Regions from separate parts of the Phyllobacterium sp. SL163 genome, predicted to be linked through region 3. Evidence: riboswitches for the same ligand, from Rfam matches in the RefSeq annotation. Region 3 holds a riboswitch; each other region holds the start of a gene.
What was found. A riboswitch is a leader RNA that binds a small molecule or an ion and turns the genes downstream of it on or off. The one in region 3 is predicted to bind thiamine pyrophosphate.
Positions count from the first base shown of each region.

Region 1: it holds a riboswitch for thiamine pyrophosphate, as region 3 does, so the genes downstream of both, ACP7B1_RS04475 (ABC transporter permease) here and thiB (thiamine ABC transporter substrate binding subunit) in region 3, are expected to answer to the same signal.
Region 2: it holds a riboswitch for thiamine pyrophosphate, as region 3 does, so the genes downstream of both, thiC (phosphomethylpyrimidine synthase ThiC) here and thiB (thiamine ABC transporter substrate binding subunit) in region 3, are expected to answer to the same signal.

Region 1 is NZ_JAFCVE010000002.1:189,651-197,649, reverse strand. Features, by position in the region: gene ACP7B1_RS04495 (DUF2339 domain-containing protein) at 1-991, shown strand, start outside; gene thiD (bifunctional hydroxymethylpyrimidine kinase/phosphomethylpyrimidine kinase) at 933-1,733, opposite strand; gene thiE (thiamine phosphate synthase) at 1,730-2,392, opposite strand; gene ACP7B1_RS04480 (ABC transporter substrate-binding protein) at 2,418-3,371, opposite strand; gene ACP7B1_RS04475 (ABC transporter permease) at 3,410-4,153, opposite strand; TPP riboswitch at 4,265-4,367, opposite strand; gene ACP7B1_RS04470 (TadE/TadG family type IV pilus assembly protein) at 4,424-5,380, opposite strand; gene ACP7B1_RS04465 (ABC transporter ATP-binding protein) at 5,506-6,279, opposite strand; gene ACP7B1_RS04460 (ABC transporter ATP-binding protein) at 6,276-7,109, opposite strand; gene nikC (nickel transporter permease) at 7,106-7,999, opposite strand, start outside.
Region 2 is NZ_JAFCVE010000004.1:340,071-348,069, reverse strand. Features, by position in the region: gene ACP7B1_RS11460 (endonuclease/exonuclease/phosphatase family protein) at 1-175, shown strand, start outside; gene ACP7B1_RS11455 (NUDIX hydrolase) at 179-889, shown strand; gene ACP7B1_RS11450 (PhzF family phenazine biosynthesis protein) at 1,142-2,059, shown strand; tRNA gene ACP7B1_RS11445 (tRNA-Lys) at 2,163-2,238, shown strand; gene ACP7B1_RS11440 (FkbM family methyltransferase) at 2,293-2,904, opposite strand; gene ACP7B1_RS11435 (RidA family protein) at 3,487-3,831, shown strand; gene rpsU (30S ribosomal protein S21) at 4,080-4,355, shown strand; gene ACP7B1_RS11425 (NADPH-dependent FMN reductase) at 4,564-5,133, shown strand; TPP riboswitch at 5,223-5,339, shown strand; gene thiC (phosphomethylpyrimidine synthase ThiC) at 5,437-7,269, shown strand; gene thiO (glycine oxidase ThiO) at 7,269-7,999, shown strand, end outside.
Region 3 is NZ_JAFCVE010000001.1:467,736-475,734, reverse strand. Features, by position in the region: gene ACP7B1_RS02345 (YMGG-like glycine zipper-containing protein) at 63-434, opposite strand; gene ACP7B1_RS02340 (hypothetical protein) at 579-869, opposite strand; gene ACP7B1_RS02335 (thiamine diphosphokinase) at 973-1,599, opposite strand; gene ACP7B1_RS02330 (hypothetical protein) at 1,654-1,851, opposite strand; TPP riboswitch at 2,009-2,125, shown strand; gene thiB (thiamine ABC transporter substrate binding subunit) at 2,170-3,189, shown strand; gene thiP (thiamine/thiamine pyrophosphate ABC transporter permease) at 3,194-4,828, shown strand; gene thiQ (thiamine ABC transporter ATP-binding protein) at 4,821-5,573, shown strand; gene ACP7B1_RS02310 (M48 family metalloprotease) at 5,816-7,243, shown strand; gene ACP7B1_RS02305 (CarD family transcriptional regulator) at 7,294-7,902, opposite strand.

The sequences.
Region 1 (7,999 bases), on a different contig from region 3:
CGTCGGCAGTGACCGCCTGTCCACCACACCGTTCTTCAACCAGCTTCTGCTCAATTACGGCGGCTTCTTCGCGGCCATGATCGTTGCACAGATCGTGCTGGCCAAAGGGATCAAGGACACCGCTTACCGGCTTGCGCAGGCTCTGGCCGTGCTGGCAGGCTTTGTGCTCGTCAATATCCTCGTCCGCCACTGGATGAACGGTGGCACGCTCGACAGTGGCGGCGATGTAACGTTGAGCGAGCAGTCACTCTACACGCTCATCGCACTCGGCGGATCATTGTCACTGATGATGCTGAGCCGGGGCGGCCAGGACTGGCTCTACCGCATCGCCGCGCTCATTGTCGGTTACATCGGCATCCTTGTGGCCGTGACGCAGCATTTCATTCTCCTCAATCCGCTGTTTGACGGCTCGGTCGGCGGCGGCCTGATCTTCAACAGCCTGTTCATGGGCTACCTGCTGCCGGGCCTGCTGGCGGCCCTCGTGGCGCTCAACGCCTTCGGCGAACCGCAGATAAAGCTGTTCGGCCTGCCGCTGGTCATGACGCAGGCCAACCGCCCCCGGCACTACGCCATGGCCCTGGCGATCCTGTCCGGCCTCATGCTGTTCACGTGGGTGACGCTCACCATCCGGGTGTTCTTCTGGGGCAGCAGCATTCATCTGTGGAAGGGCGTGGACTCGATGGAAATGTTCACCTATTCGGCCGTCTGGCTGCTGTTCGGCCTTGGCCTGTTCGGATTGGGCGCATGGCGGCAGAACAGGCCATTGCGCCTGATCTCGGCACCGATCGTGTTCCTTGTGATCGCCAAGGTCTTCCTGCTCGACATGTCGAACCTTGAAGGCATCCTGCGGGCCCTCTCCTTCATCGGATTGGGTCTGTCGCTGGTTGGCGTCGGCCTGTTCTACCAGCGCATTCTCAATGCGGGGGCGGCGGCTACGCCGCCCACCAGCGATGAAAATGGTGCACCGGGCCGCGCCCCTGACCCACATTGAGCCCGTCGGCGGCCGCCATGGCTGCCGTCAGATAGGCTTTCGCCTCGCCGATTGCCACGGGCAGATCAAGACCCTTGGCCAGCCCGCTGGCAATCGCCGCCGCCAGGGTGCAGCCCGTGCCGTGGTCATGGATGGTGGCGAGCCGCGGTCCGTCGAAGCGCGTGACAGACGCGCCGTCGAACAAGAGGTCGGTACTGAGGCTTGTATGCCCGTGACCGCCCTTGATCAGCACCGCCGCCGGACCAAGCTTCAGCAGCAGCTCCGCCTGGCGTGCCATCTCCCGTTCGGTTTCCGCTACGGGTATGCCGGTCAGCAATGCGGCTTCCGGCAGATTGGGCGTGAGCACAAGTGCCAGCGGCAGGAGCTGCGCGCGCAGCGCCTCCACCGCCTGCGGCTGCAGAAGCGGATCACCCGATGTTGCCACCATCACCGGATCGACGACCGCCTTGCGCTGCCAGCGGTTCAAGGCTTCCGCGATGGTGTCAATGGTTTCGACCGTGGAAACCATGCCGATCTTGATCGCCCCGACCGCGATATCCGAGAGAACGGCATCGATCTGGGCGCGGATGATAGCCGGGCTCAGGTTCTCGATGGCGGTGACGCCGCGGGTGTTCTGTGCGGTGATCGCGGTCAGCACGCTCGTGCCATAGACACCGAGCGCCGAGAACGTCTTGATGTCGGCCTGGATACCGGCGCCGCCGCCGCTGTCGGAACCGGCAATGGTCAGGGCGATGGCGGTCATGCGTTTGCCCTCAACGCCTCGTCGACGGCATCGCGCAGCACCTGTGCGGCGGCGCGCGGATCCGCCTGACGGAAGATCGCCGAAATCACAGCAACCCCATCGGCACCCGCGCGAATAGCCGGAGCGACCCGGCCGAGATCGATGCCCGCGATGGCACCGACCGGCAGGTCGGGCTTTGCCGCGCGGATGATGGCCGCCAGCCGGGCAAACCCGTCAAAACCGATCGGGCCGTCGGGATTGTGCTTGGCAGGGGTTTCGAACAGTCCGCCCACGCAGGCATAGTCGATGGCAGAGCTTATGGCCACCTGCGCATCGGCTTCATTCTTCACCGTCAGGCCGATGATTGCATCGGGGCCAAGCAGCGTGCGGGCGTCGGCGACCAGCATGTCCTCGCGCCCTATATGCACACCCTCGACACCCGCCACCAGCGCGACGTCGATGCGGTCATTCACAAGCAGTGGGATGCCTGTGCCTTGCAGGGCCGCATGGATGGCACGGGCGCGCTCCACCATCTTGCGCGTCGGCGAATTCTTGTCGCGATACTGGATGATCGTGGCGCCACCCCGCGCGGCCTGCAAAGCCAGGGCACCCAGATCGGCATCACCGCCGATGGTGTCGACATCGACAATGGCATTCAGGCGGAAATCTACATTTGGCATGGTCTTTTTCTCCGAATAAATCATTTCACTGCAGTTCAACGGCGAGGTCATCCACCTTGGGCACCGATTTGATCAGCCCCGCCTCGTGCATGAACACGCCGAGCCGTTCATAACGGCTGCGGTCGAGGGCGGCGGGACGCTTGGCAAAACGCGGCAATGTATCGATCCATGCCTGCCGGTTCAGCGCATTGTCGAGATCGGGATAAGCCTTGACGAACAGCGACCAGGACTCATCGGGATGGTTGGTCAGATAGATCGCTCCCTTTTCCACGGCGCCGATGAAACGTTTCAAACGGTCGTCTTTCGCCAGATCGGGATGGGTCAGGAAGATCAGTTCGTCATAAACGGGAACGCCATGCTCCTCGGGAAAGAATGCCGTTCCCTTGTGACCTTCCTGCGCCATCTGCGTCAGCTCGAAATTGCGGTAACCGCCCACCGTGGCATCCACCTGATTGGCGATCAGCGATGCCGACAGCGCGAAGTTGACATTGATCAGCTCGACATCTCCCGTCTTCAAGCCTTCGGATTTCAGCATGGCGCCGAGCATGGCATCCTCAAAACCGGCCACGGAGAACCCGACTTTTTTGCCCTTCAGGTCCTTCAGGCTCTTGATCGGGCCATCGGCGAGGACGGTCACCGTGTTGAGCGGCGTCTCCACCAGGGTGCCGAAACGCACCAGCGGCAGGCCTTCGTCATGGCTGAGATAGAGGTTGGGCTGATAGCCGATGGCGATGTCCGCCTGCTTGGCCGCCACGAGACGCGGCGGCGCTGCCGGATCGGCCGGCGGGATCAGATCCACGTCCAGTCCCGCTTCGCTGAAGAAACCCTTTTCGCGGGCAATCACCAGCGGTGCATGGTCGGGGTTGACGAACCATTCCAGCAGGACAGACAGCTTGTCTGCCGCCGCGGCGGGTGATGCGAGGAGAGACAGGGCGGTTAGCAGGATGATGGCGGGGGCAAACGCGCGGCGGCGAAACATGGGCATTCCTTTATCAACGGGACGGGAAAACGGGGCGGTCATGATGCCTGCACCCAGGGCGTGAGACGTGCGGCGAAGGCATCGACGAGGAAACGCAGAACGATGGTCAGAACGGCGAGGATGATAAGGGCGGCAAACAGCGTATCGGTCTGCATGCGGGCATTGGCCTGCAGCATGACGAAGCCCAGTCCGCGCGAGGCACCGACCCATTCGCCGATCACGGCGCCAATGGGGGCAAAGACCGCCGCAACACGCAGGCCCGAACCGAGGCCGGGCAAGGCGCTGGGCACGCGGATGAGGAACAGTGTCGCCAGCGGCGAGGCTTGTGTCAGGGCGGCGGCATCCAGCAGATCCTGACTGGTCCGGCGCAGTGCATCGGCAAAGGACGAGGCAACGGGGAAGAAGATGATCAGGCTGGCCATGACGACCTTGGACGCGAGGCCGAAGCCGAACCAGAGAACCAGAAGCGGCGCAATGGCAAAGACCGGGAGCGCCTGCAAGACCAACAGGAGCGGCCAGACGATCTGGCCGAAACCCGGCAGGCCGGCCACCAGAAGCGCAACAAGGATTCCGGCGATGGCACCGAAGAACAGCCCGAGCACGATCTCAAGCACCGTGATGGCGGCGTTGCTCAGGAGATAATGCTGCTGCTCTATCAGGGCGGCAATGACAGAACCGGGGCCGGGCAGGATGAAGCGCGGCGGCTGCAGCATCCAGACAGCGAGGTGCCAGCACGCAAGCACAGCCAGCAGGGCTCCGGCGATGCGGACGAGCATGCGCATGGCGGGCCGTCACAGACTCGGCGATTGGTGATTCAGCGAAAACGGCATCTGCAGGACTCCATCAAACGTGTGGAGATCCGGATATGTGCGAAGACAAGGCAGAGTGCGTGAAGAATGCTCAATTCCCGTTCCTACGCCGGCATAACCCGGATCAGGTTCAAGGGTCCAGCTCGACGCTATCTCAGCACTGTACAGTGCCCCCCTCGGAATGAAGTCATGATGGAGCGGCGGCGGCGTAAAGTCAATCGCGCCGCTTGAGGATTGCAGACATCAGTTGGTCAGGCGGACATTCTCCCCATCGACAGCTTTGCACCCGGAAATAACCGTGTAGAAAAGATCTTGCTGGTCCCAGCCACCGCCGTCTTCCCAAGCATGTTCGTGAGATTGCTTATCGCAACTGAGCAGATCAGTTAACTTTGTATCACCGTTTTTCTTCAGCTGCACACCGTCAACGAAGAGATGATCCACAGTATTTCCATCATTGGTTTGGTATGTTGCGTCATAATTCCTATATCCGCTCGATGCAGTTTTACACGTAACTGTGTTTGTACCAGCTGTGGAATTATAACGGCCGACATCACAACCGTCCTTTTTGACTTCCATTTTGATATACAGTGTTTGGTAGTCGCCGAGCACAACGTTACCGTCAGCCGGACTCATGGTTTTGACCCCTGTTCCTCGCCAATTGAGGGCAGTCTTGTCTTTGGCCTCATACAACACGGTGCCTAACGTCACTTCCTTACTTGAACCAGGGCGAGTGACGACAATCGAAACCTTTTTGGCCCAAATGCCGTACATGTCCTTCAAGATGATTTTGGCTTCTGACGGTTTCAACGGCGCCAGCGCAGTCGAAGTCACACCAATCTGGACTGAGTTCTGGTTCAGCAACGACATGAAGAGGGTATTGGTCTGCCCTCCCAGATTGACGGTAACCTTCTGGTCCTTTGCACTGAAATTGACACTGACAGTGCTCGCCTTGGCGCCAAGATTGGCCCGCAAAAAGGCCCGTGCCCTGTCCTCGGCAGCCTGTGCATTGCCACCCGTGAAGATGGAGGCACCGGCCAGCGCCGCTGTGTCAGCGGCGTTCTGCAAATTGACTCTTTCATTTGAGGCAACGGTATAGTCAAGGGCAAGACCGGTCATGCCCATAAGCGGCACAAGCAGCAGACCGAAGGTCAGTGCCGTGGCCCCACGCTTGTCTCTCAGGAATTGTTTGAATTTGCTCATAGCCCGCTCCGGTTGTTGAGCGAACCATGAAGGCCATGCCGTAAATGCCTGCTTAGCAAATTCGTTCAGATTGTCTCAATCTGCGATAAGTCGTGCACCATGGTAAAAATCCGATAAAGCACGACCTAGGCAGCGGGTGCGCCCGGCCGCACAAAACCCTCGCTGGCAACGAGCAGATTGCGCGTATAGGCCTGCGTCACCTTGCGGGCGGCAAGATCGGCGGCGGAAAGGCGCTCCACCTCGGCACCGCTCTGCATGACCATCAGCCGGTCGCACATGTGGGTGACCACCGCCAGATCGTGACTGACCATCAGGAAGGTCAGCTTGCGGTCGCGGCGTATCTGTTCCAGCAGGTTCAGCACTTCGGCCTGTACGGATGCATCGAGCGCCGACGTTGGTTCATCGAGCAGCAGGATCGACGGCTCCAGGATCAATGCCCGGGCGATAGCGACACGCTGGCGCTGGCCGCCGGACAGCTGATGCGAATAGCGGAAGCGGAAGCTGGAGCCGAGGCCCACCTCGTCGAGCGCGCGCAGGATTCGCTTTTCAATGTCGGCAAATCCGTGGACCGCCAGAGGTTCCAGCAGAAGCCGGTCGACGGTCTGGCGCGGGTGCAGCGAACCATAGGGGTCCTGGAACACCATCTGCACTTCACGATAGAATGCCTTGGTGCGCTTCTTGTCCAGCAGCTTGCCGTTCACGGTGATCGAACCGCCGCTGGTTGGCGCAAGCCCGGCAACCGCCCGCAGCAATGTCGATTTGCCGGAGCCGGATTCACCGACGAGCCCGAAGGATTCACCCGGCATCACATCGAGGCTGACACCCCGCAAGGCACGGAAACGATCGAACGTGACTTCAAGCTTGTCGACGACAAGCGCTTTGGCAGGAGATGTCGTCATGCCGCCCACTCCGGCTTACGATCAAGGACAGGGAGAGGATGGGTATCGGCACCAATTTTCGGCATGCAGTTCAGAAGCCCCTGCGTATAGGGATGTTTGGCATTGTGCAGGTCCTTGGCGGCGATCTCCTCGACGATATGGCCCGCATACATGACGATGACCCGGTCGCAGAACGACGAGACCAGCCGCAGATCGTGCGAAATGAAGATCAGCCCCATGCCGCGATCGCGCACCAGATTGTCGAGGATGGCGAGAACATCCAGCTGGACAGTCACGTCGAGCGCCGAGGTCGGTTCATCGGCGATCAGCAGTTCCGGGCCGGTGATCAACATCATGGCAATCATGGCGCGCTGCCCCATGCCGCCCGAAACCTCGTGCGGATGGAGGTCGAAGACGCGTTCGGGATCGCGGATCTGCACGGCGGCCAGCATGTCGAGCGCGCGCTTGCGCGCCTCGGATTTGCTGACCCTTTCGTGGGTGCGCAGCGTCTCGACGATCTGCCGCCCGATGCTCATGACCGGATTGAGCGAATATTTTGGGTCCTGCAAAATCATGGCAATCCGGTTGCCGCGCAGCGACCGCCGTTCCGCAGCCGAGACTTTCAGCAGGTCGATGCCATCGAAGTTCAACGTCTCCGCGGTAATTTTCGCATGCGGCGGCGTCAGCCCCATGATGGCGCGCCCGGTCTGGGACTTGCCCGAACCGGATTCGCCGACGATGCCGAGACGTTCGCGGCCGAGCGTAAAGGATACGCCGCGCACGGCATCGACCACACCCGTCCGGGTCGGAAACTGGACCCGCAGGTCCTTGACAGTCAAAAGCGTGCTCATTGGTTGTTGCCTCGCGGATCAAGCGCATCGCGCAGGCCATCGCCCAACAGATTGAAGCCTAGGCTGACGATCAGAATGGCAAAGCCCGGTGCTGCGGCAACCCACCACTGATCCATGATGAAGCGGCGGCCCGACGCAATCATCGCCCCCCATTCCGGCAATGGCGGCTGAGCGCCGAGACCAAGAAAGCCAAGACCCGCGGCAATCAGGATGATACCGGCCATATCCAGGGTCACACGGACAATCAGCGAGGACAGGCAGAGCGGCATGATGTGCCGCAGGACGATGCGGACCGGCGAGGCCCCCATCAGGCGGACAGCTGCAATATAGTCGGAATTGCGAATCGTCAGTGTTTCGGCGCGCGCAATACGCGCATAGGGTGGCCAGGACGTCACGGCGATGGCAAAGACCGCATTTTCGATGCCAGGTCCCAGGGCTGCGACAAGCGCAAGTGCGAGAATAAGCTTTGGGAAAGCCAGAAAAATATCGGTGAGGCGCATGAGGATGGAATCGACCCAGCCTCCCGCATAACCCGCAGCGGTGCCGACGATCAGGCCAATGGGCGCTGCGATGATCGCCACGAGTATCACGACATAGAGCGTGAGGCGCGAGCCGTAGATGAGGCGCGAGAGAATATCGCGGCCCTGATCATCGGTGCCGAGCCAATAATCACCACCGGGTGGCAACAGGCGCGCATTGCGCAGGTCGCCGATAACGGGTGAATGCGGCGCAAGAACATTGGCCAATGCTGCAACCACCAGCAGGGCGACGATAATGGCAAGGCCGGCAAGCGCCAGCCGGTTGCTGGCGAAGCGGCCCCACACCAGATAGGCGCGGCCAAGCCTTGCCTGCAGGCGTGATTGCGGACGGTCACTCATCAGCCATTGACG
Region 2 (7,999 bases), on a different contig from region 3:
GCCCGCATTGGCCAGAACCAACAGCAAGGTTGTGCCCGACATCATCCGGCGCGGCCAGCCATACCGCACGATTTTCCCGCCGGACCAGAAGGTCGAGCTGTTTCCCAGAATCGGCTGGGATCGCCCCAAGGCAAGCGATCACTGCCCCGTTGCCGTCACGTTCAACGTCATCTGACCCATGCACACCATTCCCGAAGCAGCCGTCATCCCGATCCGTCAGGCCATTGTGCGCGTGGAGGAGGGGCCTCTCGCCTACGATGTTCAGCATCGCGCTGACATTGTCGCAAACTGGACACGCGAACTGGCGGCCAATCCCACGCTGTTCGACGGCTCGTTCTTCCTGGCTGAACAGGCAGGGATCGACGCCGATATTTTCCGCGCGGCTTACAGGCGCACCACCTTTGCCACGATGATGCACTGGAAGCGCAACCGCACGGCTGCAAAGCCTTGGCACATCTTCAGCGTCGGGGTCATGGTATCGGCCGACAACAGGCTGATTGCCGGGCAGATGGGCGCCGCGACATCGGCGGCGGGACGGGTGTATTTCCCGGCTGGATCGTTCGATGCGGGCGATCTCGTGGGCGATCAGGTGGATTTCGACGGCAATGCCCAGCGCGAGGTGGCCGAGGAAACCGGCATCGATCTTGGCACCGCATCGCGCCGGGACGACATGGCCTATCTCGTCAGGGTGGAGCGGAGCATTGCCGTGTTCCGGCGTTATTATTTCCGGCAGACCGGGGATGAACTGCTCGCATCCATTCGCGCCACCATTGCCGCCCAGGCCGATCCGGAACTGGACGGCGTCTGTGCCATTTCGGCGGCCGGCGAGATGGGAGAGGCGACGCCGCGGACCTTCGCTACCTTTGGCGACTGGCACTTCAGGTCATGAACCGAGAGAGGCAATGTTGCATTTCTGCCGTGCGTGGTTCGACAAGCTCACCATGAGGGTGAGTGAGGATTGCAGGGCGTTCTATTCTGCTACGTTTGTGATTGAACTTGCAGTCAACCACCTCCCTCATGGTGAGCTTGTCGAACCACGCACCAGATGGCCTGCAGGCTGGAATGTCACCGTCACAAGGTTTATCTTGAACAGCTCTCTCCAGTGTCTACTTTCGCCGAGGGTTTGACGAGGAGTATGCAAATGAGCGGCCGGCACTATCAGGTCTATGATGTTTTCACCGACAAGGTCCTGACGGGCAATCCCCTTGCGGTTGTGCACGATGCAGCCGGGCTGGACGATGCCGCCATGCAGCGGATTGCCGGGCAATTCAATCTGTCAGAGACGGTGTTCGTCCTGCCGGCGGACAATCCTGCCCATACGGCGCAGATCAGGATTTTTACGCCCGATTACGAAATGCCGTTCGCCGGTCATCCGACCGTCGGGTCCGCCATCGCCCTGGCGCAAAGCCGGTTTCCCGATGTGGCGAGCGATCAGGAAACGCTGATCATCCTGGAAGAGAAGATCGGGCCCGTCCGCTGCGGCGTGAAACTCAGCAAGGCGGGAGCATTTGCCGAATTCGATCTTCCCAAGCTGCCGGAACAGGTGCCGTACAATCCCGACAGGATCGCGCTGGCCAATGCCCTGCGTCTCGAACCCAAGGAGATCGGCTTTGAGAATCACGTGCCGACCGTCTGGGATGCCGGCGTGCCTTACCTGCTGATCCCGATTCACGGGCTGGCGGCTGCGGGGCGGATTCGAATCAACCAGGACGCCATGAAAAAGGCCGCGCCTGTGATCGACGGGCGCCAGCTGCCCGTTTATCTCTATTGCCGCGAAACGACACTGCACGACAGCAATTTTCATGCGCGGATGTTTGTCAGCGACGAGGGCACCTACGAGGACCCGGCAACGGGTTCCGCCACGGCAGCCTTTGCCGGGGCCATCCAGCATTTTGACCAGCCGCTCGACGGATTGTTGCGGCTGTGGCTGGAACAGGGCCAGGAAATGGGCCGTCCATCGCGATTGCGGCTGGAACTGGATATCGCCGACCAGAAGCTTGCCGGCGGGCGTATCGGCGGTTCGGCGGTCAAGACGGCGGAGGGACAGCTTTTTGTTTAAACAACTTATTGTTCAAAGCTGACATAAAGTTTTCAAGAAGGGCTGGACAGGCCGGTTTTGCCCCGTTATAGAGCCCCCACCTTCGGTCGTCAAAGCGGCTGACGGGCACATAGCTCAGTTGGTAGAGCAGCTGACTCTTAATCAGCGGGTCGTAGGTTCGATCCCTACTGTGCCCACCAATCAGAACCCCAGGTCATATCAATGGCTTGGGGTTTTCTCATTTTACCGCGATTCTAGAGCACCCGCTGTTTTGGCTTGGCCAGAAGATGAGGGTTGGGCAGGCCGATGAGGTAATTCATGTCGATCTCATGCGCCTCGTGCCATTCGGGATCCTCGTCGATGGAAAAAAGATATCTGCCGGCCGGCAAGGCTTCCATGATGGCAAAGCAGTGGGTACGCGCGTCGACCTGCATGAAGTTGTGAATTTCGATGTCGAGAAACGGCAGCTGCTGCAACACGCCGCGGGCGCCCTTCAGGGCAGCAACCTCGTGCCCTTCCACGTCGATCTTGAGAAAATCCACCTTGCCCAAATCCGCATCGTCCAGCGCGATGACGTCGACAATCAGGTCACCATCGGGAGCATGCACATTGATATCGTTGAGGATGACGTTGCTGTGCGGGGCCAACACCTTGTGGGTGCCCGTTTTCTGCCCGACGGCCTTGCCGTGGGTCACCACATTTGCCAGCCCGTTCAGCTCGGCATTCCGCTGCACGACACCCGCATTGAATGGCAGCGCGTCAAAAGCGGTCACCCTGCCGGCGGGACCCGCTTTCTGGCCGAATAGCACAGTCATCAATCCGTGATGGGAGCCGCAGTCAACAACATGCGATCCCGGTTCGATCAAGTAAATGCAACGCTCGCGAAATCCAGTATAATTGTTGCCAACTGCAACATACCAATGATATCCGATCTCATCGGCGATGCAGAATGGTATAGATCGGTCACCATATCTTATGTTTTCAACGAATGGATATATCAATTACTTATCACTCCCGTCGAATTGTAGGGCACGTTATCATAGATAAGCTTAATATTGCATCATATCGCAAGTACAAAATCAAATTCCTAGGGTTCGCGGCTGGTCCGCCCGACGCTTCCGCTATCAACAGCGCAGTAGCCATGGAATGGTCGAGTATGCAGCGGCGCCTTGAGCCCGCAAGACACATCGCGACAGAAGCAGCCGGTTTCCGCAGCATCCCTTGCCTCCGCTTTCCCATGGTTAACAATGGTGCAGCGGACGGAGGATCCAAACCCTTGCGGCCGCTCGCTTCAGGGGGCGGGGCAAACGAAAACCGTGGGCGGAACCGATGATTTTTGTTGCTTTCCGGCGGGCCCCAACTATAACGCCTTGAACAGGGCCGAATGGCCCTTTTTTCTTATATGCCTGTCCAATATCGATCTACCCAAACTGCTAGAGGAGCTTTCCATGAGCATTCGTCGTATTGAAGTCGGTCCACGCATGAGCCAGGCCGTTATCCATGGCAACACGGTTTATCTCGCAGGGCAGGTAGGTACACCGGGCAAGAGCGTCACCGAGCAGACCAAGGACGTCCTGGCTTCGGTCGAGCGCCTGTTGAAGGAAGCCGGTTCCGACAAGTCCAAGATCCTGCAGGCGATCATCTGGATGGCCGACATGAAGGACTTTGCCGAAATGAATGCGGTTTGGGATGCCTGGGTCGATCCGGCCAACACGCCTGCGCGCGCCACCGGCGAAGCCAAGCTGGCGACCCCGGATTATCTCGTCGAAATCATCATCACCGCTGCCATCTGATTCCCTGCCGAAACCGTCCGATGCGGCGGATTTGGCAAAGCGACAGGTTCATCCCGGCGGAAATATTGAATTTGCCGGGATGAAATGAAGTGGATGTCAGTAAAACTGCTCCCGTGCACTGGATTTTTAGCGCGGGAATGAATAAAGTCCGCGCTTCTCGGGATTGCCGTTGTGGTAATTCATCAAACGCTTGTCTGATTGTGACGCTTACGCCCGCAAGACGAGACAAGCATGGGTAAGGAAAACGATTGCAAGTTCTCGTCCGTGATAACAATGTTGAACAGGCCCTCCGGGTCCTGAAAAAGAAGATGCAGCGCGAAGGTCTCTTTCGCGAAATGAAGGCGCGCCAGGCATTTGAAAAGCCGTCCGAGCGCCGTGTCCGTGAAAAGGCTGAAGCCGTCAGCCGCGCCCGCAAGGCAGCGCGCAAGCAGGCACAGCGTGAAGGTCTGCTTCCTGGTCCGAAGAAGAAAGAACGCGTTGCCCGTCCAGGTGCCGCTTCCAGCGATTTCAACAACAACCGATAATCAATGACCGGAGTTTCCGGTCCTTGCAAAACGCGACAGAACCCGCACAGCGAGCCATGCTGGAGCGGGTTTCGTTTTGTGAAGACTCCGCCATAACTATCGTCTTCACATCGATATTACCCGGTTTCAAAAAAGTGCCTTCTTGTGCGCCGCATCACGCCGCGCCTATGCATGCTCCATACTCGTCAAGCCTTATGGAGACCTTTCAATGGCACCCAAGCTCAACATCGTCCACGTCAGCACCCGTCCGGGCCGCGCCGGTCAGCCGGTTGCCAAGTGGTTCCATGATTTTGCCAGCCAGGACGGCCAGTTCGAGCCTGTTCTGATTGACCTGGCGGATCTCAACCTGCCGGTTTTCGACGAGCCCAACCACCCGCGCGCCCGCAAGTATGAGCATGCGCACACGAAAAAGTGGAGCGCGCTGATCGAGGCGGGCGATGCGATCGTGTTCGTGACGCCGGAATATGACTATTTCGCTCCGCCGTCCCTGACCAATGCGATCATCTATCTCTGGCAGGAATGGAACTACAAGCCGGTCGGCTTCGTCAGCTATGGCGGCGTGTCGGGCGGCCTGCGCTCGGTCGAATCGGTCAAGGGTCTCATCGCAGGCCTGCGGATGGTTCCCATTCCCGAAGGCGTTCCCGTTCCGGCGTACCAGCAGTTCATCAACGATGAAGGCGTCTTCCAGGCCAATGAACTGGTGACCGCCAGCGCCAACACCATGATTGGCGAATTGCTCAAGTGGAGCAATGCGTTGAAGCCGCTGCGCGCCGCCTGATCCGGTCAAGGCGCCTGGAATCGACCGGGCGCCACACACACGATTTTACCGATTCGCTTGACAAATGGCGGATCGGGCGTTCAATTCAAGACATTCACCAGGGGGGTCCCGACAAGGGGCTGAGATTCTGCTGGCTTTTGCAGCGCAGTGACCCGTTGAACCTGATCCAGTTCATACTGGCGTAGGGACGGTGCGAAAGTCATGCGAGTCAGCCTCGGCACATCCGTATCCGGATTCGCAATCTCTTTTCATCCTTCCGGCACAGAACTGGGTTTCCACGCTTGATTGCTTAGGAGCCTGATGATGACCGCAATTACCCCAACCGTTTCGGCAGGACCGCTGCCGGCCTCGATCAAAATTTACAAACCCGGCCATATCCATCCGGATATCCGCGTGCCATTGCGCCAGATATCGGTGCATCCGACAGCGGGCGAGCCGCCGGTGACGGTGTACGACGCGTCCGGGCCCTATACGGATGCCAATGTTGCCATCGATATCGCCAAAGGCCTGCCGCGCATCCGCGCAAGCTGGCTTGCCGGCCATGCCGACCTTGCCGCCTATGACGGCCGCCACGTCAAGCTGGAGGACAATGGCTTCGTCACCGGTGAACGGCTGACCCCGGAGTTCCCGGTACGCAACCGGCCATTGCGGGCGAAGGGCGATAAAGCCGTAACGCAGCTCGCCTATGCCCGGGCGGGGATCATCACGCCCGAGATGGAATATGTGGCGATCCGTGAAAACCTTGGCCGCGACGCGGCGCGGGCGCAGCTGGAGCGCGACGGCAATTCCTTCGGCGCGTCGGTGCCGGATTATGTCACACCGGAATTCGTCCGCGAGGAGATTGCCCGGGGCAGGGCGATCATTCCCGCCAATGTCAACCATCCCGAACTCGAGCCGATGATCATCGGCCGCAACTTCCTGGTCAAGATCAACGCCAATATCGGCAATTCCGCAGTGACCTCCTCCATGGCGGAGGAAGTGGAAAAAATGGTCTGGGCCATCCGCTGGGGTGCCGACACGGTGATGGACCTGTCGACCGGCCGCAACATCCACAATATCCGCGAATGGATCATCCGCAACGCCCCCGTGCCGATCGGCACCGTGCCGCTCTATCAGGCGCTGGAAAAGGTCGGCGGCATTGCCGAAGACCTGACGTGGGAGGTCTATCGCGACACGCTGATCGAACAGGCGGAGCAGGGTGTCGATTATTTCACCATCCATGCGGGTGTTCGGTTGCATTACATCCCGCTGACCGTCGACCGTGTCACCGGCATCGTGTCGCGTGGCGGCTCGATCATGGCCAAGTGGTGCCTGCATCATCACCGGGAAAGTTTCCTCTACGAGCATTTCGAGGAAATCTGCGATATCTGCCGTGCCTATGATGTCAGCTTCTCGCTGGGTGACGGGCTGCGGCCGGGTTCCATCGCCGATGCGAACGATGCGGCGCAGTTTGCCGAGCTGGAGACGCTGGGGGAACTGACGCAGATTGCCTGGGCCAAGGGCTGCCAGGTGATGATCGAGGGCCCCGGCCACGTGCCGATGCACAAGATCAAGGCGAACATGGACAAGCAGCTTGCCGTCTGCGGTGAGGCGCCGTTCTACACGCTGGGACCACTCACCACCGATATCGCGCCCGGTTATGATCACATCACGTCGGGGATCGGTGCGGCGATGATCGGCTGGTTCGGCACCGCCATGCTTTGCTATGTCACGCCGAAGGAACATCTCGGCCTGCCCAACCGCGACGATGTGAAGATCGGGGTGATCACCTACAAGATCGCCGCCCATGCGGCGGACCTTGCCAAGGGCCATCCGGCGGCGCAGGTGCGGGACGATGCCCTGTCGCGGGCACGCTTCGAGTTCCGCTGGGAAGACCAGTTCAACCTGTCGCTCGATCCCGAAACGGCGCGGCTGTTCCACGACGAGACATTGCCGAAAGAGGCGCACAAGGTGGCGCATTTCTGCTCGATGTGCGGGCCGAAATTCTGTTCGATGCGGATTTCCCACGATATCCGCGCCGAAGCGCAGAAGGAGGGCATGTCGGCCATGGCGGAAAAATTCCGGCAGGGCGGCGATCTCTACATGCCGCTGAAATCAGCAGCTGTGCCCATACCGGTCGGGGGTGACGATTTCTGATGCGCATCCTTGTCAAAGGCGCTGGCGTGGCCGGGCTCACCGCCGCACATGAACTGATGGCGCGGGGCGCAGACGTGACCGTCTTCGACCCGCGCCGCGACACGTCGTCGACCGCCTCCTGGTATGCGGGCGGCATGCTTGCGCCCTATTGCGAGCGGGAAAGTGCCGATGAACAGGTGCTGGAACTCGGATTGAAGGCTGCCTCCTGGTGGGAGGCGGCCCTGCCAGGGCGCGTCGTGCGCAACGGGACACTGGTGCTGGCGCCAGCGCGTGATGCCGGGGAATTGGACCGCTTCGCCTCGCGTACCTCGGGTTTTGCCGGCGTGGACGCGCAGGAACTGGGCAGTCTCGAACCCGACCTTGCGGGGCGGTTCCGCCGGGGGCTGTTTTTCCGGGACGAAGCGCATCTCGATCCGCGCCGCGCCCTGACAGCCCTGGCGGCCAAGCTCGCCGCATCAGGCGTTCGCTTTGAGAACGAGCGGGACGAGGGCAAATTCGACCGCATTGTCGACTGCACCGGTTATTCCACGGCCAAGCCGGATCTGCGCGGGGTGCGCGGTGAAATGCTCATCCTGCAAACCCGCGACATCGCGCTGGCCCGGCCTGTCCGGCTGATCCATCCGCGTTTTCCCGTCTACATCGTCCCGCGCGCCGATCACCTCTTCATGGTCGGCGCGACGATGATCGAAAGCGATGCGACGGGGCCGGTCACCGCCCGGTCGATGATGGA
Region 3 (7,999 bases):
ATGGCATAAAACAGAACAGGCCGGAAAACCGGCCTGTCTGGATCCGTTCAGCAACGCGCCGCTCAGTAGCCGCCGTTGTTGTAACCGTTGTTGTTGTATCCGCCATAGGCAGCGCCGCGGCCGCCATTGCCTTCGCAGGGGGCATTGTAGATGCTGCCATCGGGCCGCTGATAACGGCAAAGATTCTGATTGCCGTTGCCGCCACCGCTTGGCGTCGTTGCCGTGCCGACAGCCGCACCGAGAAGCGCGCCGCCGGCCGCACCGATCACAGTGCTCTTGGTATTGTGCCCGAGTGCCTGTCCGGCGAGTGCGCCGACACCGCCGCCGATCAACGCGCCCGTCCCGGCCCGCTGGTTCTGTTCGCTCGTTTCACAACCGGCCAATGACATGGCCAGAAGCGCGGAAACCGCAATGGCGGTCAAACGAAAACTCATTAGTCAATCCTCTCAACATGAATATAGCGGCCATATCGTGCGGGCTTAATGCGGCAGAACAAAGATCAGCCCATGCACCCCGGCAGCCTCAAACAAAAACAGGCCGGTTTCCCGGCCTGTTCCGCTTTCCCTGATGGGGAAGGATTAGTAACCGCGGCAAGGCGCGCGATAACGCTCGCCGTAACGGTTTTCATATGTGCAGTAACGGCGGCCATCATTGTTGGCCGTTGCGGCACCAACAGCCACACCACCAACACCACCAATGGCAGCACCAGCCAGTGCGCCACGGCCACCACCGATTGCACCACCAGCCAAAGCACCAAGTGCTGCACCGCCAACGCCATAACCCGCTGTACGCTGTTCACTTGTTGTGCAACCGGCTACCGAAAATGCCAGAAGCGCGGCAACTGCTACTGTCGACAAACTTTTCAACATGGAAGACCTCTCCCGTTTCAAAACTAAACTAACCAGCTTGCGTCCCCAATGCTGTGCCGCAAGAATTGCACTTTCCGCGTTGTTTTACAAGCGGTTCGCAATTTCACGGCGTAGCAATCAGGACTGCATTGCCTGAACGAAGCGATACGTGGAGATTTCCACACACGGCATTCGACACTGTAAGCGATGAACCGAAAGAAAGTTCCATATTTTCCAGCGGCCATCGCGCACCATGGATAAATAATCCGCGCAGGGACGTAAAGGCCACAATGCTGAATACCGTTCCATCGGCAAAATCGAACGCATATTCTCCTGCAACCAGGGGATGCGCTTCCTCGCTTCCGCTGGAGAGAATGATCTTCCGGCCTTCCGCCGCATGGCGGGTGGCCATGGTCAGGTGCAGCAGGGTGTGGTCGGTGCGTTCACCGCCAAAGGCGCCGCACAGGATCACCTCGGTGGCGCCCAGCCGGTAGGCTTCGTTGAGTGCCAGTTCGCCGTCGGTCATGTCCTTGGCGGCCGGAAAAACCGAACGCGGCACATGCGCATAGCGTTCGGCAAGTTCAGGCGATGTCGAATCGAAATCGCCCAGCCACAACTCGGGTTCAACGCCCAGCGCCTGCGCATGGGCAATGCCGCCATCGGCGGCAAGAACGCGCGCCCCGGCAATGAGATGCCGGAGACGGTCGGTGACGTGAACGGTTCCACCAAGAAGAAGGACGAATTTGCTCATGCACCGGCCATAGCATGGCACAAGCCGGTCGCACAGGGCATCCGTGATTCTGGTTTAAACGAAGCGCCCGAGTGCAATCGCGGCCATGCCGGCAATCGCCACGCCGATGGCCAGAAACAGGCTCGGATAAAGCTCCGGGATGAATTTCTGCCGGCGCGGACGCAGGAGAATCGCCTTGCGGCGGGCGTTTTGGGAAGCCGGGTTCTGCTGTACCCTGACATGGGAATGATAAAAACCGTGACCACGAAACATGATTGACCCTTTCCATCGGAAAACAGCCGCACGGGATGTTTTCGCTGTGGACAATAAGCGCGCCAGTATCAGCTTTCGATTTGGCAGAATCGGCAAAACATAAAGATTTCATAAGCATCGACCGCTTGCACGGCTCCGGCCGAACCTCTATCCTTGTCACGCTCTAACGGGGTGCCGGTCGCATGGACCGGCTGAGAGGCGCACGGGGAAACCCTGCCAACCCGCGGAACCTGATCCGGTTTGTACCGGCGGAGGGATTAGACGCGGCAGATTTGCCGGCGCACCAATCCTTTTGAACACTGCTGATAGGAGGCGCCGATGCGGCCATTCGAGACTATTGTAAAAACAGCGGCCATTGTGACCGCTCTGTTCGCCGTCATTCCCCTTGGCACCGCGCATGCCGAAGGCAAACTCACCGTCTACACCTATGAAAGCTTCACCGCCGAATGGGGTCCCGGCCCGAAGGTCAAGCAAGCCTTCGAAAAGCAATGTGCCTGCACGGTCGAATTCGTGGCGGTTGCCGATGGTGTTGCCCTGCTCAACCGGGTCAAGCTGGAAGGCGAGTCAACCAAGGCGGATGTGGTGCTCGGCCTCGACACCAACCTGACCTACGAGGCCAGGCAAACCGGCCTGTTTGCCCCCCATGGCATCGACACCTCCGCCGTGACCATCCCCGGCGGCTACAAGGATGATACCTTCGTTCCCTACGATTACGGCTATTTCGCCGTCATCTATGATTCCGAGAAGCTGAAGACCCCGCCGGAAAGCCTGAAGGAACTGGTCGAAGGCGACCCGAAGCAGAAGATCGTCATCGAAGACCCCCGCACCTCGACGCCCGGTCTCGGCCTGCTGCTCTGGGTCAAGTCGGTCTATGGCGACAAGGCGGGAGAAGCCTGGGCGAAGCTGAAAGACCGCGTGCTGACCGTCACACCCGGCTGGTCGGAGGCCTATGGCCTCTTCACCAAGGGCGAAGCACCACTGGTGCTGTCCTACACGACGTCCCCGGCCTATCACCTGATCGCCGAGCGCGTGGACCGCTACAAGGCCATTTCGTTCAGCGAAGGCCATTACCTGCAGGTCGAAGTCGCGGCCCAGACCGTCAACGGGGTGAAAAACCCGCTATCGGCGCAGTTTCTTGCCTTCATGACCAGCCCGGCGTTTCAGGATGCGATTCCTGAAAACAACTGGATGTATCCGGCTGCGAAAACCACCGACGCGCTGAACCCGGCCTTCGAAACCCTTGTTCAACCCGTCAAGACCCTGGCCTTCCCGTCCGAGGAGGTCGCCAAGAACCGTAAAGCCTGGATCGATGAATGGCTCGCGGCCATGAGCCTGTAGCATTGTGATTGCCATCCGCAGTTTCAGACCTTGGGCGGGGGCAGGCGCCCTCGCCTTTCTGGCGGCACTTGCGGGTGGCGCACTTCTCAGTCTCGCATCCGAAGCGCTGCGCGGCGGCGTGGAAGGTTTTGCCGCATTCGACAGCTATCTGTGGCGGGTGGCGCGGTTCACGCTGGTGCAGGCGCTCCTGTCCATGCTGCTTGCGGTTGCCTTTGCCATTCCACTCGCGCGCGCCTTGCATGAACATCCCGCCTTTCCCGGCCGCGCGCTGATTCTGCGCCTGTTTGCCCTGCCTCTGGCCTTACCCGCGCTTGTCGCGGTGCTCGGCATCACCAGCATCTATGGCCGCAACGGCCTGCTGGCCTTTGCTTTCAGCAGCCTTGGCATGGACACCATACCCAATATTTACGGGCTTCCCGGCATCCTTCTCGCCCACGTCTTTTTCAACCTGCCGCTGGCGACCCGGCTCGTGCTTGCAAGCCTTGATTCCATTCCGTCGGATTACTGGAAACTCGCCGCGCAGCTCGGCATGGGCGGCTGGGCACGCTTCCGCCTGATCGAATGGCCGGTCATCCGCCGCAATCTGTCCGGTATTGCCGGGCTGATCTTCATGCTCTGCATCACCTCGTTCACGATTGTGCTGACCCTGGGCGGCGGACCGCGTGCCACCACGCTGGAAGTGGCGATCTACCAGTCCCTGCATTTCGATTTCGATATTGCCCGCGCCGTCTCGCTCACACTGCTGCAACTGGGCCTGACCATCGCCGTGCTGCTGCTGCTCGGCCTGACGGGCAAACCGGCGGACGAAGGCTTCAGTCTCCAGACGACCACGCGGCGCTTCGAGCGGCCGGGCCGTGCAGCGCAATGCGTCAATACAGCGATCATTCTCCTCGGACTGCTCTTTGTCGGCCTGCCCATGGGCGGAACCGTTGTCTCCGGGCTTGGCGCCGACCTGGCGCGCCTGATGAGCGAATCCATCGTCTGGCGCGCCATTGCCACAAGCATCGTGCTTGGCGCGGCTGCAGCCCTGCTCTCCCTCGCGCTGTCACTGTCGCTTGTCATCGCCCGGGAGTATCAACAGAGCCGACGGCGAACGGTTTCGCCCGGTCTGTTCGAACGGTCACTGGATCTGGGGGCGAGCCTGATCATGGTGGTGCCGCCCATTGTCATCGGCGCCGGCTGGTTCATCCTCTCGCGCCACGCCATCAACCCGTTCAGCCTTGCACCCGTCATGGTCATCGGCGTCAATGCCGCCATGGCCGTGCCCTTCGCCTTCCGTATCCTGCGCCCGGCCTGGGATACGGCCGCAAGCCGCCACAACCGGCTTTGCCTCCAGCTCGGCATCACCGGCTGGGACCGGCTGCGCCTGATCGACTGGCCGGCTTTGCGCCTGCCCATGGGTGTTGCCTTCGCGTTTGCCATGGCCCTGTCGCTGGGCGATCTAGGAACCATCGCGCTGTTCGGCAATGATTCCATCCAGACCCTGCCTTTCCTGCTCTTGCAGCGCATGGGAAGTTATCGCACACAGGATGCAGCGGGACTGGCGCTGATCCTTGGGGTCCTGTGCCTGCTCCTGATGTTCGCAGCCGACCGCGGTGCGGCCAGCCTCGCCCGACAGGACAATGCAAGAGATGGCTGAACAAACGGAAAAGATCACAACCGGCGGCGCCGCGATCCGGCTGGATGCCGTTCGCTTCGATTACGGCGACATGGCCATGCGTTTCGACCTTGCCATCGCACCGTCGTCCATTGCCGCCATCATCGGCCCGAGCGGCGCGGGCAAATCCACGGTTCTCAATCTCATTGCCGGTTTCGAGGCACCGCTCTCCGGCCGCGTGCTGATCGGCGATGCCGATGTCACGCATGTCGAACCATCCCGGCGCCCGGTTTCCATGGTGTTTCAGGACAACAATCTCTTCGCCCATCTCGACGTTGCCGCCAATGTCGGTCTTGGCCGCAAGCCGGGCCTGCGCCTCGACGCGGCGGATCAGCAGGCGGTCCACGACGCCATCGCCAAGGTCGGGCTTGCGGGCAAGGAGACGCGCAAACCGGCGGCACTGTCGGGCGGGGAACGCCAACGCGTTGCCATCGCCCGGGCGCTGGTGCGCAACCGGCCTGTACTGTTGCTCGATGAAGCCTTTGCTTCACTTGGTCCAGCATTGCGCCATGAAATGCTTGATCTGGTCGGACAACTGCAAAAAGATACTGGAATGACTGTGGTGATGGTCACCCACCATCCAGACGATGCTTTGCGTTTACCATCAACGCTGTTCTTTCTCGAAAATGGCCATGTGGCAGCATCGGGGCCCGCGGGCGAATTGCTCTCGGCCAATGGCCCTTCCCTGTTGCGAAAATATCTCGGCTCGCAAGAGTTATCACTTTGACATATTTTGTACTCAATGGGTCTCATAAGAAATCAATGTAATTCTTGCCCCAGCCTGCTCAACGGGCTAGCTAGAAAGTAAGCACACCGATTCCGCAGGCAAAAGACGAGTGAGAACTTGGCTTTAGCGTTTGCACTGGCGCCGCACGACATGAGGACATGATTCTGGGTTCGCACATTCTCCCCATCGGCAATCGACGGTTCCATCCGGCAGTACGAAGCACGACCGTGGTTTCGACGACGCTGCTGCTCGCCTTCCTGTCGGGCTGCCAGGTGCTCAACGTCACCAAGGAAGATGCGCTCGGCCCGTCATCAAGCCCTGTCATCGTCGACAATGTCTCGAAGAATGACCGGCTGGCCAAACTGAGCGCCGAACAGCATCCCCGCATCCTGGCCACCTATGGCGGCGAGTACAAGGACGCGAGGCTCGAACGCATGGTTGCCAAGGTCGTCGGAAATCTGACTACCGTATCGGACAATCCGACCCATACCTATCGCATCACCATCCTCAATTCGCCCAACATCAATGCCTTCGCACTGCCGGGCGGCTATCTCTATGTGACCCGCGGCCTGCTTGCGCTGGCCAATGACAGCGCGGAGCTTGCCGCCGTCATTGCCCATGAAATGGGCCATGTCATCGCCAATCACGGCATCGAACGCCAGCAGCGCGAAGCGGAAGCCGTCATCGCCGGCCGCGTTGTGTCGGAAGTGCTGCAGGACGACCAGGCAGGCCGCGAGGCGCTCATTCGCGGCAAGCTGCGCATGGCGCAGTTCTCGCGCAATCAGGAATTGCAGGCGGATGCCATCGGCATCAAGATGATCGGCGAAGCCGGGTATGATCCGTTTGCGGCTGCCCGCTTCCTGCAGTCAATGGCCGCCTATGCGGACTTCCGCAACGTCTCCGGCGCCACCGATGCCAGCCTCGACTTCCTGGCGAGCCATCCCTCCGCGCCGCAGCGCATCGAGCTGGCGCGCGGCCATGCCCGCAAGATCGGTGCACCCGGTGTCGGCACGACGGACCGCGATTCCTTCCTGCAAGGGATTGACGGGCTGCTCTATGGCGACACGCCGGAAGAAGGCTATGTCCGCGGCCGCACCTTCGTGCACCCGCTGCTCGGTGTCAGCTTCACCGTGCCGGACGGCTTTGTCATCGACAATTCCGCAGCCGCGGTCATGGCAACCGGACCCGGCGAAGTCGCGATCCGCTTTGACGGAACCCAGGTTTCCGGCAAGACATCGATGGTCGACTACATGCGCAGCGGCTGGGTTACCGGCCTGGACAATGCCAGCGTCAAGGCGACGACATTCAACGGCATGCCCGCCGCCACGGCAAAAGCCAAGGCGGACCGCTGGGAATTTGATATTTTCGTCGTGAATTCGGGCGACCGCATCTATCGCTTCCTGACGGCAGCGCCCACGGGCAGCACGGCACTGATGCCGGCAGCGCAAACGGTGACGCAGAGCTTCCATTTGCTGACGGCGCAGGAAAAGGCCAACATCAAGCCGCTGCGGATCCGCGTCGTGACGGTCAAGGCGGGCGATACGCTCGCCAGTCTCTCCAGCCAGATCATGGGCACGGACCGCAAGCTGGATCTCTTCCGGCTGATCAACGCCCTGCCGCCCGGCGGCACGGTTTCCGTCGGCGACAAGGTGAAGATCATCAGCGAATAACAAAAAGCCCGGTAAAACCGGGCTTTTTGTTGAAAGGGATGAACCCGCTGTTACGCGGCTTCTTCCTGTTCGTCTTCAACGGAAATGTCCGCATCAGCTTCGGTTTCTTCAGTCTTCGCGCCGCGCTTGGGACCTTTGGCGAGATTGACTTCGATCAGACGGACGGCTTCGGTTTCCGACATCTTATTGACGGCGGAAATTTCACGGGCCATGCGGTCGAGTGCTGCTTCATAGAGCTGGCGTTCGGAATAGGACTGTTCCGGCTGATTGTCGGCACGGAAAAGATCGCGGACAACTTCCGAAATGGAAATCAGATCGCCCGAGTTGATCTTCGCATCATATTCCTGCGCCCGGCGGGACCACATGGTGCGCTTGATACGGGCCCGTCCCTGAACTACCTTCAGCGCACGGTCGACGTAATCTGTTTCTGAGAGTTTGCGCATACCAATGGCGGTTGCCTTTGCAACCGGTACCTTCAAGCGCATCTTGTCCTTCTGAAAGTCAATCACGAAAAGTTCGAGCTTGTGGCCCGCAACTTCCTGTTCTTCGATATTGACGATCTGGCCTACGCCGTGAGCCGGATATACAATAAACTCACCCGTCTTGAATCCGATACGCTGGGCGGTCTTTTTCTGCGGAACTGCTGTCATGCGCTTCATTACTCCCTGCTGCGCCCGGCAAAACGCACCGGTTAAACCAATCACTGGAAACCGGAACCCGGTTTGTCGGCCGCCAATATTTTCACGCAAAGCAATC